Regions from separate parts of the Rhizobium sp. CAU 1783 genome, predicted to be linked through region 2. Evidence: predicted binding sites of a transcription regulator. Region 2 holds the regulator's gene; the other holds the start of a gene.
What was found. The regulator PhoB, encoded in region 2, activates phosphate uptake and scavenging genes when phosphate is short. The targets are predictions, from matches to a motif close to TGTCATNNANCTGTCAT.
Positions count from the first base shown of each region.

Region 1: a site for PhoB is predicted at 1,539-1,555, ahead of ACX93L_RS04985 (LTA synthase family protein). Genes of this name have one in related genera too.

Region 1 covers NZ_JBTOLM010000001.1:1,086,148-1,090,783, reverse strand. The annotation lists gene ACX93L_RS04990 (NAD+ synthase) at 1-1,411, opposite strand, end outside; gene ACX93L_RS04985 (LTA synthase family protein) at 1,629-3,527, shown strand; gene ACX93L_RS04980 (hypothetical protein) at 3,757-4,636, shown strand, end outside.
Region 2 covers NZ_JBTOLM010000002.1:501,850-506,485, forward strand. The annotation lists gene pstA (phosphate ABC transporter permease PstA) at 1-1,117, shown strand, start outside; gene pstB (phosphate ABC transporter ATP-binding protein PstB) at 1,130-1,945, shown strand; gene phoU (phosphate signaling complex protein PhoU) at 1,992-2,705, shown strand; gene phoB (phosphate regulon transcriptional regulator PhoB) at 2,736-3,419, shown strand; gene ACX93L_RS09215 (GcrA family cell cycle regulator) at 3,503-4,045, opposite strand; gene ACX93L_RS09220 (acetylornithine transaminase) at 4,476-4,636, shown strand, end outside.

The sequences.
Region 1 (4,636 bases), on a different contig from region 2:
CCGACGGCGCCTTAGAAATGATGTTTTGCGGAATGACTTCACCAGAGGGGCCGAGCGCACCCGGCGGCACATGGCCGTTGCGCCAGGCAGCCAACGCATAGACCTGCATCTTGTAGAGGTCCTTGATCGGATTGAAGCCGCCGTTCATGTCGCCGTAGAGCGTCGCATAACCGACCGACATTTCCGACTTGTTGCCGGTCGTCACCACCATCGAGCCGAATTTGTTGGGGATCGCCATCAGAATGGTGCCGCGCGCGCGGCTCTGCAGGTTCTCTTCGGTGATGCCGCTTTCAGTCCCCTCGAACATGTCGGACAGCGCCGAGAGGAAACCTTCGACCGGCTCGGCGATCGGCACTGTGTCGTAGTGGCAGCCGAGCGCCTTGGCGCAGGCCGCAGCATCGGCAAGTGAATCCTGCGAGGTATAGCGATAGGGCAGCATGATCGTGCGCACCCGCTCCTCGCCCAGAGCATCGACTGCGATTGCCGCGCAGATGGCGGAGTCGATGCCGCCGGAAAGGCCCAGCACGACGCTCTTGAAACCGTTTTTGTTGACGTAGTCACGGAATCCGAGGACGCAGGCCCGGTAATCGGCCTCCTCCTTTTCCGGAATGCGCGACATCGGCCCGTCGCCGCACCGCCATCCGTCCTGCGCCCGTTTCCAGGTCGTCACGGACACGGTCGCCTCGAACTGACTCATCTGGAAGGCCAGCGTCTTGTCGGCGTTGAACGCGAAGCTCGCACCGTCGAAGACCAGTTCATCCTGGCCGCCGAGCTGGTTCGCATAGATCATCGGCAGGCCGGTCTCGATGACCTGTTTCAGCACGACCTGATGGCGCACGTCCACCTTGCCGCGATAATAGGGCGAGCCGTTCGGCACGAGCAGCATCTCGGCACCAGACTCGGCGAGCGTCTCGCAAACGCCGAGTTCGCCCCAGATGTCCTCGCAGACCGGGATGCCGAGGCGGACGCCGCGGAAGTTGACAGGCCCCGGCATCTCGCCGGCGACGAAGACACGCTTCTCGTCGAATTCGCCATAGTTCGGCAGATCGATCTTGTCGCGCGTCGCAATGATCTTGCCGTTGTCCAGGACAGCGATCGAATTGTAGCGGCCCTTGTCGTCCTGACGCGGGAAACCGATAATCACGCCAGGCCCGCCGTCGGCGGTATCAGCCGCCAGCTGTTCGACAGCCGAAAGGCATGCCTTGAGGAAGGCCGCCTTGAGAACGAGATCTTCCGGCGGATAGCCCGAGATGAAAAGCTCGGTGAAAAGCACGAGATCCGCGCCGTGGACCGACGCCTCCGCCCGAGCTTCCCTTGCCTTGGCAAGATTGCCGGCAACGTCGCCCACGGTGGAATCAAGCTGCGCGATTGCGATGCGAAGGGTGTCGGGTCGGGTCTGAATCTCGCTCATGTCCATCGTTTAGCGCGTGCGTCCGGCCTTCGCAACGGCGGGTATTCAAATGCCGCGTTCGCGGCGCCACAGCTGTCAAGGAAATGCGGGGAACAAAGACCGGTGCGCCATGGTTCATCTGGCGTTCATAACGGTTATGTGACAGCTATGCGAAACTTTTATGAAACCATCTTTTCTGCTGGAGAGCGAGTTGGCCGAGATTATCTCCGAGCCCCGAATGTCGGTTGAAGACGCCCCGAGCGGTGCCGCGTCCACGGCCAGGGTGACCGCGCTGCGCGGCTCCATGCGCATCGTCAACTCGTTGCTGCTGGCGCTGTTGACGATCATCGTAACCGAATGGCTGGCCCGCGGTACGCTGATCGACGTCTCCGACTATCTCCTGTCCTCTGCCCGCCCCGGAATGGTGGCGGTCGGCGTCCTGTTCCTGCTCTTCATCGCTGTAGACGCCGTCTTCGGCCGTGTCTACCAGTCGGCTCTCGTACTCGTGCCGCTCGCGATCCTTCCTGCCTTTCTGTCCATGCAGAAGCAGCAATATCTGTCCGACCCGCTCTATCCGAGCGACATGCTGTTCGGCCGCCAGATCGGCGAACTGGTGCCCGTCATGTTCGCGGCCCGCCCCTTCGCCTCCATCGGCCTCGTCCTCGGTGTGGTCGGGCTGTTGGCGCTGCTCGCCTATCTGCTCGTGCTCGGCCGCCGCCACTTCCCTTCGCTTTCGGCCCAGTCGAAGCTCGTCCGCCTCGTCGTGGCGCTTCCTCTGATCGGCGGCTTCCTGTCGCTGATGAACCCGAATTCCTTTTCCTACCTGCGCGACCGCCTCAACATCGTCCCCATGATGTGGGATCAGCAGGAAAACTATCGCCACAACGGCTTCCTTCTGGCCTTCGCCTTCAACGTGCCGATGGCCAATGTCCAGGCGCCGCAGGGCTACAATTCCGAGGTTATCGCCGACATCGCACCGGAACGCCTGCCGGCGAGCTTCTTCGGCGGTCGCAATGCCGACGTCATCATGGTGATGAGCGAGTCCCTGTGGGATCCGACCCGCATCACCAATGCGAAACTGTCGCCCGATCCGATGCCGACGATCCGTGCCGCGTCCTCGGGTAACCTGTTCTCGCCCGAATTCGGCGGCATGACGGCCAATGTCGAGTTCGAGGCGCTAACCGGCTTCTCCAACGCCTTCCTGCCCTATGGCAGCATTCCCTACCAGCAATATGTGCGCCGCCCCTTGCCGTCGCTGGCAACCTTCTTCTCGTCCAAGGGCTACACGACCCGCGCGTTCCATCCCTTCCAGAGCTGGTTCTGGAACCGCTCGAATGTCTATCGCTCGCTCGGCTTCGACAGCTTCCGCTCGGAAGAAAACATGCCGGTGTTGGACAAGCGCGGTCTCTTCGCATCCGACGATGCGCTGACGAAGGAAATCATCCGGTCTGCCGACCAGACCAAGGAACCCTTCTTCTTCTTCGCCGTCACCCTGCAGGGCCACGGCCCCTACGAGAAGAACCGCTACGCGAAGAACACGATCGGCATCGAATCGACGGCCCTTGCCCCGGAAAACCGCGACAGCCTCGCGACCTATGCGCAGGGCGTCCGCGAGGCCGACAGCAGCCTGAAGGCGCTGATGGACTGGGCCAAGAAGCGTCGTCGCGAAACGATCATCGTGCTTTTCGGCGACCATCTCCCGCCGCTCGGCAACGTATACACCGACACCGGCTACATGCCCGACGTGGTTGCCACCCGTAAGGCCCCGGTCAGCATCATGAAGCGGGAGCACGAGACCCCGCTTGTCGTCTGGTCATCCAAGCGCGGCGTCCAGAAGGACATCGGTTCTGTCAGCCCGTCGCAGCTGCCCTATTATGTGGTGCGCCTCGCCGGCTACCGTCACCCCTTCTACACCGGCGTTCTCGGCAGGCTGAACGAGCGCTATGCGGTCATCGATCGCCACCAGTTGATCGAGCGCGGCGAGCGCACCCATCCGGACTGGGCGACGAATGGCGAGCCGATCGACCCCATGATCCGCGACTACCGCTTCCTGCAACATGACCAGATGTTCGGCGACGGTTTCGGCACCGAACGCTTCTTCCCCGAGCAGGTCGAACGCACAGGCGCTGAAAGCTGACGGCGCCCCGCCGGCGGACCACAAATCGGTCATGGTTCGCTGGCACTAACCTTTCCATAATGTATGACTTGCGTGTGACGCGGAAACGCGCCATTGACACACTACGGATATGAATACCGTCTAGCGAGGGAAAGCCTCCTCCTTGGCCACCAGCTCCGCCGTTTCGCGGGCCAGGTCCTTCGACGGGCGAATATTGCTATTGAACACTTGAGCAGAGCGTGAACGAGCCATGCGGCCACTGACCCGCACCGAAATTGCTGCGCATCCCCTCTTCCCGACCATCGAGAAGCAGATCGCCGAACATCTGATCGGTATCCACATCCGCACACCGCGTCTGTCGCGGCTGAAGGCATCCCACCGCAAGTGGCTGATGACCCATTCCCTTTTTGCGCTCTCGCTCCAGCGTCGCGACGACGACCCGCTTTCGGGCCTCACCGCGACCCGCTTCGTTGAGATCGTCATGAAGCTCGGCGCCGCCAGCCGTAACACGGCGACCGGATTCCTCGCCGAGCTCGTCGCCTATAAGTTCCTCCGTGACATCCCCGACGTGCCCGACCGTCGCGTGCGCGTGCTGGAAACCACCGAGACCGCCTACGGCGCGATGAACGCCTGGTTCATGGGCCACATGGCCTGCCTCGACCGGCTCGACGGGGGCTCCCGGGAAGCCGCGTGCGCGGCCGACCCGCGTATCTTCCGCATCGCCCAGCCCTATGCCGCCGCCCTCCTCGTCGAAGATCCGACCTGGCGCGATCCCGCCGAGACGATCGGCCATTTTCTCTGGTCGGACCTCGGCGGCATGGTGCTGCACGACATGATTTCGCGCCTTCCGCAAGACAATGCCGGCCTCGAACGGATCGACATTGGTGCACTGTCGCTGACCGAACTCAGCGACAGCTACATGATCTCCGCAACCAATCTGAAGCGCATGTTCAAGAAGGCGGAAGCGGAAAGCCTGCTCGGCTGGCAACAACCGCGGCGACGCGGCACGCTGTGGCTTTCACGCCGTTTCGTGGACGACTATTTTGTCTGGCAGTCCGCCAAGTTCTATGGGCTGGAACAGGCGTTTCACCACGCGATCACCGAACTGGGTATCGGCATCCAGGCGGCAG
Region 2 (4,636 bases):
CACGCTGCCGATCGAGTTCAGCGAGAAGGTTATCGATCCGAAGGGTGTTCGCGCCACCAATCCGAACACGCTGGTCATGGCGAACTATCCCGTGATCGCGCGCAACGCTCTTGCAACGGCCCTTGGCCTTGATCCCGCCGACAAGACGATCGCCAAGCCGGTGACCGAGATGCTGTCCGATAGCGTCCGCGTCCAGCTGCGCGACATGGTCATCGCCGATCCGTCGCTGATCGGCAGGACGGTACCGGTGGCGCTGCTCGCCAATGCGAACATCGACTCCGCCTTCAAGGGGCAGATCGATCTTTCGGTCGATGAAGGCAACCGCAAGGTCTCCGACCGCCAGATCGGCTGGATGAACACGCTGGCCGAAAGCGGCGCGTTGTCCAAGCACTTCAATACCGGTCTCTTCGTCAACGGCGCCTCCAGCCGTCCGGAAGCCGCTGGCGTCGGCGTGGCGTTGATCGGCTCGGCCTACATGATGCTGATCGTGCTGGTTCTGTCCCTGCCGATCGGTGTCGCGGCCTCGATCTATCTTGAGGAATTCGCCCCGAAGAACCGCTTCACCGACCTGATCGAAGTGAACATCAACAATCTTGCCGCCGTTCCGTCGATCGTCTTCGGTCTGCTCGGCCTCGCGGTGTTCATCAACTTCGCCGGCCTGCCGCGCTCGGCCTCGGTCGTCGGTGGCCTGGTTCTGACCCTGATGACGCTGCCGACCATCATCATCGCGACGCGCGCAGCCCTCAAGGCCGTGCCGCCGTCGATCCGGGCCGCAGCGCTTGGCCTCGGCGCATCGAAGATGCAGACCGTGTTCCATCACGTCCTGCCGCTCGCCATGCCGGGCATCCTGACGGGCACGATCATCGGCCTGGCACACGCCCTCGGCGAGACCGCTCCGCTGCTGCTCATTGGCATGGTGGCGTTCGTCGCCGACTATCCGGGCACGCCGCTCGATCCGTCGACCGCCCTGCCGGTTCAGATCTACCAGTGGGCGAACGAGGCCGAGCGAGCTTTCGTCGAGCGAACCTCCGGAGCGATCATCATTCTGCTCCTGTTCCTTCTGGTGATGAACGTGGGTGCAATTCTGTTGCGGCGACGCTTCGAACGGCGCTGGTAGAGGGAGTTAGACATGAACATGATGTCGGAAGCAGCAGTTGAAAAGGCGCTGGATCAGAAAATGACCGAATCCAAGTACAAGATGATCGGCAAGGACGTCTCCGTTTACTACGGCGAGAAGCGCGCCCTTTTCGATGTGAACCTGAACGTTCAGGAGCATACCGTGACCGCCCTGATCGGGCCGTCCGGTTGCGGCAAGTCGACCTTCCTGCGGACGCTGAACCGCATGAACGACACGATCGACGGCTGCCGCGTCACCGGAAAGATCACGCTCGACGAGATGGACATCTACGATCCGTCGATCGACGTCGTTGAACTGCGCGCCCGCGTCGGCATGGTCTTCCAAAAGCCGAACCCGTTCCCGAAGTCGATCTACGAGAACATCGCCTACGGTCCGCGCATTCACGGTCTGGCTCGCACCAAGGCCGAACTCGACCAGGTGGTCGAGACGAGCCTCCAGAAGGCCGGTCTGTGGAATGAGGTAAAGGACCGTCTGCAGGAATCCGGCACCGGCCTCTCCGGCGGCCAGCAGCAGCGCCTGTGCATTGCCCGTGCCGTCGCCGTCAGCCCGGAAGTCATTCTCATGGACGAGCCGTGCTCGGCGCTTGACCCGATCGCGACCGCCAAGGTCGAGGAACTGATCCACGAGCTTCGTTCGAACTTCACCATCGTCATCGTGACCCACTCGATGCAGCAGGCGGCGCGTGTTTCCCAGCGTACCGCGATGTTCCATCTTGGTCTGCTCGTCGAAGAAAACGACACGGACAAGATGTTCACCAATCCGGACGATCAGCGTACGCAGGACTACATCATGGGCCGCTTCGGCTGATGTCCGCCGCGCTGTGATCGCTCTTTCAATTCAGGGATAAACGAACATGTCTTCATCGCATATCTACTCGGCCTATGACGAGGAACTGAAATATCTGATGCGCCGCATCTCCGAGATGGGCGGTCTTGCCGAGCAGATGGTCGGCGACAGCGTGCGCGCGCTGGTGAATTCCGACGGTGCACTCGCCCAGAAGGTCATCTCCGACGACGTGATCATGGATGCCGCCGAGCGTGAGATCGGCGACAAGGCCATCATCACCATCGCCCGCCGCCAGCCCGTCGCGGCCGACCTTCGCGAAATCATCGGTGCACTGCGTATCGCCAACGACCTGGAGCGCGTCGGCGACCTCGGCAAGAGCAATGCCAAGCGCGTCATGGCCGTGCAGGCGACCGGCGTTCCCCGCAAGCTCGCCCGCGGCATCGAGCACCTGAGCGAGCTCGCTCTGGTCCAGCTCAAGGAAGTACTAGACGTGTACACCTCGCGCTCGGCCGAAAAGGCCAAGTCGATCCGTGATCGCGACGAGGAAATCGACGCCATGTACACCTCGCTCTTCCGCGAGCTCTTGACCTACATGATGGAAGATCCGCGCAACATCACCAGCTGCACCCATCTTCTCTTCTGCGCCAAGAACATCGAGCGCATCGGCGACCACGCGACCAACATCGCGGAGACGATCTACTACATGACGACGGGCGCCCAGCCGGAAGGTGAGCGACCGAAGGAAGATCTGACCGCCACTGTTGGCGCCGTCACCGAATAATCGATCGCATTCGAGAGGTTATCGAAACCGATGCTGCCGAAAATAGCTGTCGTCGAGGACGAGGAAGCGCTGAGCGTGCTTCTGCGCTACAATCTTGAAGCGGAAGGCTACGAGGTCGAGACGATCCTGCGCGGAGACGAGGCCGAACTGCGCCTGCAGGAACGCGTCCCGGATCTCCTGATCCTCGACTGGATGCTGCCGGGCGTCTCCGGCATCGAGCTTTGCCGCCGGCTGCGCATGCGCCCGGAGACCGAGCGCCTGCCGATCATCATGCTGACGGCACGCGGTGAGGAAAGCGAGCGCGTTCGCGGCCTTGCGACCGGCGCCGACGACTATGTCGTCAAGCCGTTCTCCACGCCGGAACTGATGGCGCGCGTGAAGGCGATGCTGCGCCGGGCGCGTCCGGAGGTGCTCTCGAGCGTCCTGCGCTGTGGAGACATCGAGCTGGACCGCGAGACCCATCGCGTACACCGCAAGAGCCGCGAAGTGCGCCTCGGTCCGACCGAGTTCCGCCTGCTCGAGTTCCTGATGGCGTCGCCGGGCCGCGTCTTCTCGCGCTCGCAGCTGCTTGATGGTGTCTGGGGCCATGACATTTATGTCGACGAACGGACCGTCGACGTGCATGTCGGTCGGCTGCGCAAGGCGCTGAACTTCTCCAACATGCAGGATGTCATCCGCACCGTGCGCGGCGCGGGCTATTCGATGGAAGCCTAGCTTCCGTCAACCTCTTGACAACAGAATAAAAAAACGGGCCGTAAGGCCCGTTTTTCGTTTGTCTTGGCGTGTGTCGGGCGCCTTCAGCGGGCTGCCGCTGCGGCCGCCCGGCGACGCTCACCCACCGGCTGGTATGCGAGCTTGGCGTGGTAGTTGCAGTAGGGCGACGTGTCGGCGGACTCGCAGCCGCAGAAGTGGAAGTCGTCCTTCATCGGATCGCCGATCGGCCACTTGCAGGTGCGTTCGGTAAGTTCAGTCAGGGCGAGCTTGCGGGAAATCGGCAGCACGACGTTGGTGGAGCGCGAGATTTGGATCTCCTCCAGGCCGTCGATCTCGATCTCTTCCTTGAGCAGGTTCGCGCCGGCGGCACGGGTGACCGTGCGGGTCGTCGTGGTGTTGCGGGCGGTGTAGTTCGGGGTGCGCTGCGCTCCCGCCGGACGCTTTGCTGCGCGAACCGTGGTCGTGCTGCCGCCGGCCTTCGCACGGCCCGGGAGGTTGAGGCGATGCACCTTGCCGATCACGGCGTTTCGGCTCACGCCGCCCAGTTGTGCTGCGATCTGGCTTGCGCTCAAGCCTTCCGACCAAAGGCGCTTGAGTTTTTCAACTCGCTCATCAGTCCAGTTCATGCTATATCTCCGCCGCTCGCGCTGTGTGATGGCAGAATCGCTCACCGTTGCTTCGGATGAATCCGAAACAAACTTGCCTCGATACTGTCGGTGACTATTTCCGCCGCATGCAATCAATTTATTGATTATTAACCTAGTGCCGGGCTGACTCGCTGACAAGAGTCGGGCGAATCATCGGGAATCGATTTTAAAGTTTTCCCCAACTTGCTACCTGCCCGTGTTGATCTCGACCGGGCTCCTCAAGTCCCGTCGTTGCGACTTCCGCGTACCCGAAAATTCCGCTGCACTGCGCTGTTTCGTTGACAGGCAAGGCTGAAATGATGATAGTGCGACCCGCCGCCGCAAGGCGGCATTTTTGATTTTTCGGACCCTGTTTGGAAAGTCGAAGTCGCCCCGTTCCGTCACGCTCTCCAGAAGGAGTGTTTCCGCCATGGCTGAAGCCTCGCCACTCTACCAGACCTACATGCGCGCACCCTTGCGGTTCGAGCGAGGCGAGGGTGTCTGGCTCTTCACTGAGAATGGCGAGCGCTATCTGGATTTTGCCGCCGGCGTCGCGGTGAATTCTCTTGGCCACGCGCATCCGCATCTGAT